Regions from separate parts of the Streptomyces sp. NPDC014623 genome, predicted to be linked through region 1. Evidence: riboswitches for the same ligand, from Rfam matches in the RefSeq annotation. Region 1 holds a riboswitch; each other region holds the start of a gene.

Evidence for each region. A riboswitch is a leader RNA that binds a small molecule or an ion and turns the genes downstream of it on or off. The one in region 1 is predicted to bind cobalamin.
Region 2: it holds a riboswitch for cobalamin, as region 1 does, so the genes downstream of both, ACF1FZ_RS26830 (energy-coupling factor ABC transporter permease) here and cobN (cobaltochelatase subunit CobN) in region 1, are expected to answer to the same signal.
Region 3: it holds a riboswitch for cobalamin, as region 1 does, so the genes downstream of both, ACF1FZ_RS15770 (ABC transporter substrate-binding protein) here and cobN (cobaltochelatase subunit CobN) in region 1, are expected to answer to the same signal.
Region 4: it holds a riboswitch for cobalamin, as region 1 does, so the genes downstream of both, ACF1FZ_RS32095 (cobalamin biosynthesis protein) here and cobN (cobaltochelatase subunit CobN) in region 1, are expected to answer to the same signal.

The regions. Positions count from the first base shown of each region.
Region 1 covers NZ_JBIBZU010000009.1:180,298-182,487, reverse strand. Annotated here, with positions in the region: gene cobN (cobaltochelatase subunit CobN) at 1-1,073, opposite strand, end outside; cobalamin riboswitch at 1,145-1,285, opposite strand; gene ACF1FZ_RS17030 (cobalamin biosynthesis protein CobG) at 1,434-2,190, shown strand, end outside.
Region 2 covers NZ_JBIBZU010000019.1:12,028-14,217, forward strand. Annotated here, with positions in the region: gene ACF1FZ_RS26825 (energy-coupling factor ABC transporter substrate-binding protein) at 1-207, opposite strand, end outside; gene ACF1FZ_RS26830 (energy-coupling factor ABC transporter permease) at 204-914, opposite strand; cobalamin riboswitch at 944-1,128, opposite strand; partial or broken gene ACF1FZ_RS26835 (hypothetical protein) at 1,253-1,676, opposite strand; gene ACF1FZ_RS26840 (catalase) at 1,980-2,190, shown strand, end outside.
Region 3 covers NZ_JBIBZU010000008.1:205,953-208,142, reverse strand. Annotated here, with positions in the region: gene ACF1FZ_RS15780 (acyl-CoA dehydrogenase) at 1-777, shown strand, start outside; gene ACF1FZ_RS15775 (hypothetical protein) at 774-944, shown strand; cobalamin riboswitch at 1,024-1,211, shown strand; gene ACF1FZ_RS15770 (ABC transporter substrate-binding protein) at 1,242-2,190, shown strand, end outside.
Region 4 covers NZ_JBIBZU010000029.1:50,632-52,821, forward strand. Annotated here, with positions in the region: gene ACF1FZ_RS32085 (anion permease) at 1-365, shown strand, start outside; gene ACF1FZ_RS32090 (hypothetical protein) at 378-602, shown strand; cobalamin riboswitch at 753-884, shown strand; gene ACF1FZ_RS32095 (cobalamin biosynthesis protein) at 1,013-1,957, shown strand; gene ACF1FZ_RS32100 (cobyric acid synthase) at 1,954-2,190, shown strand, end outside.

The sequences.
Region 1 (2,190 bases):
ACGGCGCTGGCCGGGGTGTCGAGGCCGACCGCGTTGCCGATGCGGGAGTGCTTGGTCGGGTAGGCCGACAGGACGAGCGCGATCCGCTTCTCGGCGGCCGGGATGTGGCGGAGCCGGGCGTGGCGTACGGCGATCCCGGCGACCCGGGCGGCCCGCTCGGGATCGGCGACGTATGCGGGCAGGCCGTCCTCGTCGATCTCCTTGAAGGAGAACGGCACGGTGATCAACCGGCCGTCGAACTCGGGGACGGCGATCTGGGTCGCCGCGTCCAGCGGGGAGACGCCCTCGTCGTTCTCCTCCCAGGCGGCCCGCGGGCTGGTGAGGCAGAGCGCCTGGAGGACGGGCACGTCGAGGCCGGTGAGGGCACCCGCGTCCCAGGACTCGTCGTCTCCGCCGGCCGACGCGGTGGCGGGCTTGGTGCCGCCCGCGGCGAGGACCGTCGTCACGATGGCGTCGGCGGCGCGGAGTTCGTCGATGAGCTCGGGCTCAGGGGTGCGGAGCGAGGCGACGTACAGCGGGAGGACGCGGGCGCCCGCGTCCTCCACGGCCGTGCAGAGCGCCTCGACGAACGCGGTGTTCCCGCTCATGTGGTGGGCGCGGTAGTAGAGCACCGCGACCGTCGGCCCGGTGACGTCCCCGGCGGTCCGCTCCAGCGGGCCCCACGCGGGGGCGGGGGCGGGCGCCTCGAAGCCGTGACCGGTGAGCAGCACGGTGTCGGAGAGGAAGCGGGCCAGCTGCTCCAGGTTGGCGGGGCCGCCGTGCGCGAGGTAGGCGTGCGCCTCCGCCGCGATGCCGATGGGCACGGTCGACGCGGCCATCAGCTGTGCGTCGGGGGCCTGTTCGCCGGTGAGCACGACGACGGGCCGGCCGGTGGCGAGGACCTGGTCGAGGCCCTCCTGCCAGGCACGGACACCTCCGAGGAGACGTACGACGACGAGGTCCGTGCCCTCCAGGAGCTGCGGCAGGTCCTCGACGGAGAGCCGGGACGGGTTCGCGTAACGGAAGCCGACCGGGCCGCCGGAGGCGCGGGCGCTGAGCAGGTCGGTGTCGGACGTCGACAGGAGCAGGATCATGCGGCGTCAGTCCTTCCCCGGGGTGTCCACGCCCCAGGCGGTGTCGGATTGGGGGTCTCCCCCGCTCGGGCGGAGCCGAGCTCGGGGATGGGAGTTCCTGACTCGCACGGCCTGGGGCCGGGCTCACAGTGGCGGGACCGCGCCGGGATCTCACCGGGCTTCCTCCCATGTCGCCGTATGGCGATGGCGGACCCAACGGACCGCCGCTAGGCATAGTAGGCGGCGGGTGGGGGGTCCTGACCAGACGGCCCCCGCACCGGCCGGGACCGGGGCCTGCCCGGGCGGCCCGCGCACCGGCCGGGAGAGGTGGTGTCCCGCAGGTCACAGTGACCGTCAGGATGCGACCCGGTCACGGTCGGTATGCTCGCCGCCATGCCCGCCTCCTCCCTCCCGTCCCGGTCTCCGGGTGATGCGTGTGCCCGGAGCAGCGATGACGCCTGTCCCGGTGCGCTGCGCCTGCACCGGGCGGATGACGGTGCGCTGGCGCGGATCCGCATACCCGGCGGGGTGCTGACGCCCCGGCAGGCAGAGGTGCTCGGGCATGCCGCCGAGCGCTTCGGTGACGGTGAGCTGCATCTCACCTCCCGTGGGAACGTGCAACTGCGCGGGCTCGGCCCGGACTGCGGCGCCGAGCTGGCCGGGCTGCTGGACGAGGCCGGGCTGCTGCCCTCCGCACGTCATGAACGGGTGCGCAACATGGTCGCGTCCCCCCTCTCCGGGCTCGACGGCCTCGGTGCCGGTGACGTCAGACCCTGGCTGACCGGACTGGACAGCCTCCTCTGCGCGAGCGACCGCGCGACGGCGCTCTCCGGACGTTTCCTGTTCGCCCTCGACGACGGCCGCGGCGACGTGGACGCCCTCGGCGCCGACCTCACCCTCCTCGGCCACGGTGACGGCGGCGCCCTGCTGCGCATCGGCCCCGGTGACTCCGTGCTCCGCGTGCCCTGGGCCGACGGGCCGCGCGCCGCGCTGATCGCCGCCGAGGCCTTCCTCGACGCGGCCCGGGGGCCCGGCGCCTGGCGGGTGAAGGACCTGCCGGACGGTGCGGCGGCAGCGCTGCCCGCCGAAGTCGTCCGCCGGCTGCGACAGGCCGGCCTGACGGTCGCCCCGCACCACC
Region 2 (2,190 bases), on a different contig from region 1:
CTCGATCTCACCGGACGGCGGTTCGTACAGCGGGGAGAACCAGGGCTCGTAGCCGGGATCGATCTCGGTGATCGCTGTCTCGGCCTGGGCGTCGGCGCCCGCGAACGGCTCTTCCTTGCCGTCGCCGAGGCCGAGGGCCAGTGGCAGGACGGCCAGTGCGGCCACGACGAGCAGCAGAAGAGCGTTGATCTTCGTGTTCCTGGTCATCGCGCCACCGCCTCGGTCCTGTCCGTCCCCGTCCGGGTCCGCCGGCCGGAGAGGAACACGCCGAGCCGGGTCAGATCCCCCTTGCTGGACTGCACGAGGAGACGCATCACCAGCACGGTCAGAAGACCTTCGCTCACCGCGAGCGGAATCTGGGTGAGAGCGAAGATGGAGCCGAACTTGCCGAGCGCCCCGATGAACCCGCTGCCCGGGTCGGGGAAGGCCAGCGCAAGCTGCACACTGGTGACGCAGTAGGTGGACAGGTCGGCGACGAACGCGCCGAAGAAGACCGCCACCATCAGCGGCACCTCGAACCGGCGCAGCAGCTTGTAGACCGCGTACCCCGCCCAGGGCCCGACGACCGCCATGGAGAAGACGTTCGCTCCGAGCGTGGTCAGGCCGCCGTGGGCGAGCAGCAGTGCCTGGAACAGCAAGGTGATGGTCCCCAGGACCGCCATGATCGGGGGGCGGAACAGGATCGCTCCCAGGCCTGTGCCCGTCGGGTGTGAGCAACTCCCCGTCACAGAGGGGAGCTTCAAGGCGGAAAGGACGAACGTGAAGGCCCCGGAAGCGCCCAGGAGCAACGTGCTCTCCGGGTTCTCCCTGACTTCACGCGTCAGTGACCGGACTCCGTGGAAAACGAACGGCGCGGACGCGACTCCCCAGGCGATCGCGTGCGCCGGAGGCAGAAAACCCTCGGCTATGTGCATGGCTCAGCAGACCCTCTCCAGCACCTCGTGGATGGTTGAAGTGCCTTGACCGGTCTCCTGGCTCACGGGTACCACCGCCCGAACTCCGCCTTCCCGGGTCACAAGGACCCAGTGGCTGCCCGCGAGGGCCGGAGCCGGACTTCCCGATCACAGTGGCGAGGGCCGCACCGGCATCACACCGGATTTCCCGTACACCAAGGCGTGGTGACAGTAGTGGCAGGTGGAGGCGTATGACAAGCAGGCCCCGCCGCAGAGGCCGCGGCCGGCGCAGGGGGCGCCGTGGGCCACCCGGCACAGGGCTTCGCGCTCCACGCCGCCGCCGGGGCGAGCCGGGCCCGGAGCACGCGGAAGAGGCCGGCGGCGCGCACGCCGGTGAGGTCCTCGACGGAGCGGAGGCTGTCGCAGGGGGGCGTCCAGGACCGAGTCCGCCTCCGCGGCGCGCGGGGCGAAGGCGGCCAGGCCGAAGACGCGGAAACCCGGCAGGTGTCCGGCGTCGTTCCGGTCGCGCGTCCACTGTTCGGTGACGCCGCACTCGTCATCCGTGATCATCACGATGTCAGCCCGTGGACGGGCGGTGGCGTCGAACTCCTTCTCCAGCAGCTCGCCGGCTGTGGGCGGAGGCGTCTGACAGCTGGTGCCGCCGCCGAGGAAGGTCTCCGCGAAGTCGAGGATCCGGATGATACCGGCCGGGAAGCGGAAGCCCCGTACCTTGTCGGCGGAGGAGCACAGGATGCCGACGAAATCGCGCCTGGCGTGGCGGGGCGGGGCGGGAAAACATACGCGAGCGCCCCTCGGCCGCACGGCCGAGGGCAGGCGCCGGCCGGGGCGGGGCACGAACCGGGTGTGCGGCCGCCGGAGCCCTGCCCTCCGCCCGGCACGCCTCCCCGGTCCCGACGCACCGGAGACCCTGCTGTCCGTGTGCGACGCCGGACCGCTCACCCCGTGACGGCCAGTCGGATCCTTTTGACGCGGCGGATGGCGGACGGCGGGTTGCTTTTCCTGTTTGTGGCGTCATTCGGGGGAACACTCGGTCGACGTGCCCCCGACGGAGAAGGAGTGCAGGCCATGACCGATACCGAGAGTGCGCGGCCCGATGAGAACGCCGGACAGCCGGTGCTGACCAACCGGCAGGGACATCAGGTCTACGACAACCAGAACCAGCGCACGGTCGGTGCCCGAGGTCCCGCGACCCTGGAGAACTACCAGTTCCTGGAGAAGATCAGCCACTTCGACCGGGAGCGCATCCCGGAGCGCGTCGTGCACGCGCGCGGAGTGA
Region 3 (2,190 bases), on a different contig from region 1:
GGCCGGACGGAGGCGGGGAGGCTCGTCGACGTCGCCAAGGCATGGATCACCTGGCGGGCCCGTGAGGTGATCGTCGAGAGCCGCGAACGCTGCGGCGCGCAGGCGCTGCTGGAGAACAACGGCATGACCGAACTCGTCACGGGCGTGGAAGGAGCCATCACCGCCGAGGGCGACAACATCGCCCTCTGCGTCAAGGTGGCGGCCGACATGCTCCTCGCCGCCGAACCGGGCAGCGAGAGCGCCCCGGACCGGGACCCGGGCACCGGTGACCTGACCGACCCGCGTTTCCTCGGCCGGCTCCTCGCCTCGGTCCAGGACATCTGGTTCGCACGGGCCAGGACCCGCGCCCTGAGGGCGCCCGACAGTGACTCCCTCGGGCGGTGGAACGCGGCCTCGGGCCCCGCCCTGCGCGGCGTCGAGGCCTTCGCGTACCGGCAGGCCGCAGAGGCGTACGCCGAGGCCCGCGCCGCGCTGCCCGAAGGGGCGGCCCGGGACCGGATGGGCGAGCTGGAGCGGCTGTTCGCCGTCGAGTGGGTGGCTCGTAACAGCGGCGATCTGCTGGCCGCCGGACTCCTGAGCGGTGACCAGGTCGACGCCCTGCCGGAGTTTGCCGAGGAACTGATCGCGGCTGTCGCCGCCCACGCCCCGGAACTGGCCGACTCCTTCGCCCTGCCCGAGGAACTGCTCGCCGACTGGCCGATCGCCGGAGCCGGGTACGCGGATGCGTACGACGACTCCCGGGGCCCCTGGAAGACCGGCCCGGAGGCCACCCGATGAGCACGGCGAACAGGGAACGGACGGTGTGCGGGCGCCTGGGCGAGCGCCTGGAGATCCTGGGTCTGCGCACCGTGCTGCTGGCCTACTGGGGCACCGCGTCCGTGTGCGCCCGCCGGTGCGGGAAGCCGCAGACGGGCGGCGGCGAATCGGTTCACCACAAGCGCTGACCCGTCCGACGGCCTGCCGGTACGGAGGAGCGGCCCTCCTCGGTACCGGCAGGCCCCCCAAGGGCGCCGACAGGCCGCGTGATAGCTTGCAGGCGCCAGTCACACTCCACGTGGAGTCAGGGAATCCGGTGAGAATCCGGAGCTGACGCGCAGCGGTGAGGGGGACGGGCGGGGCCACGGCCACTGGGACACCCTCGGGTGCACCGGGAAGGCGCCCCGTCCGGACGAACCCGAGTCCGAAGACCTGCTGGCAACCGTTTCCGTACCGGGAGCGGAACACCGTAGCGGGCTTCGCGCATGAGCCCTGGGACGCCGAGGGAATCCGTGCCGCGCATAACCAGCACCGTACGCCGAACCGCTTTGCTCATCACGGGACTTGTCGTCCTCACGGCCTGCGGCGGTGGCGTGAGCCCCCCCGACGGCGAGACACGGGAGGCCGCAGCCGCCGGGTTCCCCGTGACACTGGAGAACTGCGGCCGCACGGTGACCGTCGACGCGCCACCGCGTCACGCCGTCTCCCTCAACCAGGGATCGACGGAGATCCTGCTCTCCCTGGGCCTCGCCGGCCGGCTCGCCGGAAGCGCGACCTGGACCGACCCCGTGATGAAGGGACTGGAGAAGGACGAAGCGACCGTGCCCCGGATCGCCGAGAACCAGCCCTCCTCGGAGAAGGTCCTCGCCGAGGAACCTGACTTCGTCAGCGCCTCGTTCGAATCCACCCTGGGAAAGGGAGGTGTGGCATCCCGTGACCGGTTCGCGGAACTGGGCGTACCGACGTACCTCTCGCCCGCCGACTGCGTGGGCAAGGACAACCACGGCAGCAGCGACGGCTCCCGCACCGAACCGCTGACCATGGATCCCGTCTACGGCGAGGTACGCGACCTGGCCGAGGTGTTCGGCGTCCCGGAGCGGGGCGAGAAGCTGATCACGAGCCTCGAAGGCCGCATCGACAAGGCGGCGGCGGACATCGACGCGTCCGACGCCACCCTGCTCTACTGGTTCGCCAACGCCGAGGCTCCCTACCTCGCGGGCTGCTGCGGCGCCCCCGGCATCATCACCGAAGCACTCGGCGCGAAGAACGTCTTCGACGACACGCACGAGGAATGGCCGCAGATCAACTGGGAGACGGTCGCCGACCGCGACCCCGACGTGCTGGTCATCGGTGACCTGACCCGCACGTCGCAGACGGCCGAGAGCGCCGAGAAGAAGATCGAGTTCCTGGAGTCCAACCCCGCCACGAAAAATC
Region 4 (2,190 bases), on a different contig from region 1:
GCCGCAAGGGCGGCACGGTCCGCTGGTCCACCGCCACCCGGATGTTCGTCGCGTGGGGCCTGACCCTGCCGGCCGCCGGTCTGATCGGGGCGGGCGCCGAGTTCCTGACCAAGCAGGGCCCCTGGGGTGTCGCGGTGGTCGCCGTGATCCTCGTCGCCGGCTCCGCCGCCATCTGGCTGCTGTCGCGCCGCAAGCCGGTCGACCACACCAACGTGAACGCGGACACCGAGCCCGCGGGCATCGTCACCACCGCCATCTCGGCGGTCAGCCCGCCGCCCGCCGGTACCCTCCCGCCGGACCTCAAGACCACCATCCCGGCCCCGGTTCCCACGGCCGGAACCCCGGCCGACCCGGCCACGGTGTAAGGACAGATCCGCATGAACATCGACTGGGCAGCTCTCGCATCCGTCTTCGGCGTCAGCCTCGTGGTCACCGTCGCACTGGTCGGCCTCTTCACCCTCGGCATCACGGGCCTGGCGAAGCAGGTCCCCACGGCGCAGGGGGCCGGCGGTGCCGGCGTCCTGGTGCGCACCGGCGCGTACGCCTGCTTCGGGCTGTGCGTGGCGGCGGTCGCGTACGGGATCTATCTGATCGTCGCCTGACCGCTCCCACGTGGACACCCACCGGGCCGGACACACCACGTGTGTCCGGCCCGGTGTGCGTCTGAGCACACCGAAGCCCCGCAGGTCAACGGCAGGTTGACGGGCATTCGTGGGGCATGGTGGACTGCCGGAGCCGTTTACGGCGACAGGAGAGGAAGCCGGTGCGAGTCCGGCGCGGTCCCGCCACTGTCACCGGGGAGCAGCCTCCGTACGGAAGTCACGGTCCGCCACCGCGGACTGGAAGGCCGGGGGGGAACTGCGGATCCGGGAGCCAGGAGACTCTCGTCGCCGGTCACGTCGAACCAGGGCGCGGACCCTGAGTGAGGACATACGTCATGCCTGGCTGCCCCGTGTCGGTCGCTGCACCACCTGCCTCGAAGCCCCGTCGAGGCGCGACGGCCGGCTGAGCGGTGCGAGCCGACCGCATCTTCGCGTACGGCGCCGCCGCCGGCCTGGTCGGCGACCTGCTGCTCGGTGATCCCCGGCGGGGCCACCCCGTCGCCGCCTTCGGGCGCGCCGCGGCGGGCGCCGAGAACCGGCTGTGGCGCGATCACCGCGGCTGGGGCGCCCTGCACACGCTCGTCTGCGCCGGCGGCGCCACGGGCGCCGCCGCGCTGGCCGCCCGCGCCGTACGGAACCGTCCCGCCGCCGCCGTGGCGCTGACCGCCGCCGCCACCTGGTCGGTCGTCGGGGGCACCTCGCTGGGGCGCGAGGCGCGCGCCGTCGGCGGGGCACTGGCCGCCGGGGACATCGAGCTGGCCCGGGAGCGGCTGCCGCATCTGTGCGGCCGCGATCCGCAGGCCCTGGACGGACAGCAGATCGCCCGTGCGGTGGTGGAGTCCGTCGCCGAGAACACCTCCGACGCCGTCGTGGGAGCCCTTGTGTGGGGCGCGCTCGGCGGAGTGCCCGGGCTCGTCGGCTTCCGGGCCGTCAACACGCTCGACGCGATGGTCGGGCACAAGTCGCCCCGCTACCGGCGCTACGGCTGGGCCTCGGCCCGGCTCGACGACGTCGCCGGCTGGCCCGGGGCCCGGCTCACCGCGGTGCTGGCCGTGGCCGCCGGGGGGCGCCCCCGCGAGGCCGTCCGGGCCTGGCGGGCCGACGCGGGCAGGCACCCCAGCCCCAACGCGGGCCCGGTGGAGGCCTCGTTCGCGGGAGCGCTCGGGGTACGGCTCGGCGGCACCCTCGCGTACGGCGGGCGGGTCGAGCACCGGCCGGTGCTCAACGGCGAGGCCGGCCGGGACGTGCGGGTCACGGACATCGAACGCGCGGTGCGGCTGTCGCGCCGGGTGAGTGTGCTGGCCCTCGCCGTGTGCGCGGCGGGGCGGCTGGCCATGGGACGGAGAGCCGGATGAGCGGCGGACTGCTGGTCGCGGGGACCACTTCGGACGCGGGCAAGAGCGTCGTCACGGCCGGGATCTGCCGGTGGCTGGTGCGCCGGGGGGTGAAGGTCGCGCCGTTCAAGGCGCAGAACATGTCGCTGAACTCGTTCGTCACCCGGGAGGGGGCGGAGATCGGCCGCGCCCAGGCGATGCAGGCGCAGGCCGCCCGGGTGGAGCCGTCCGCGCTGATGAACCCGGTGCTGCTC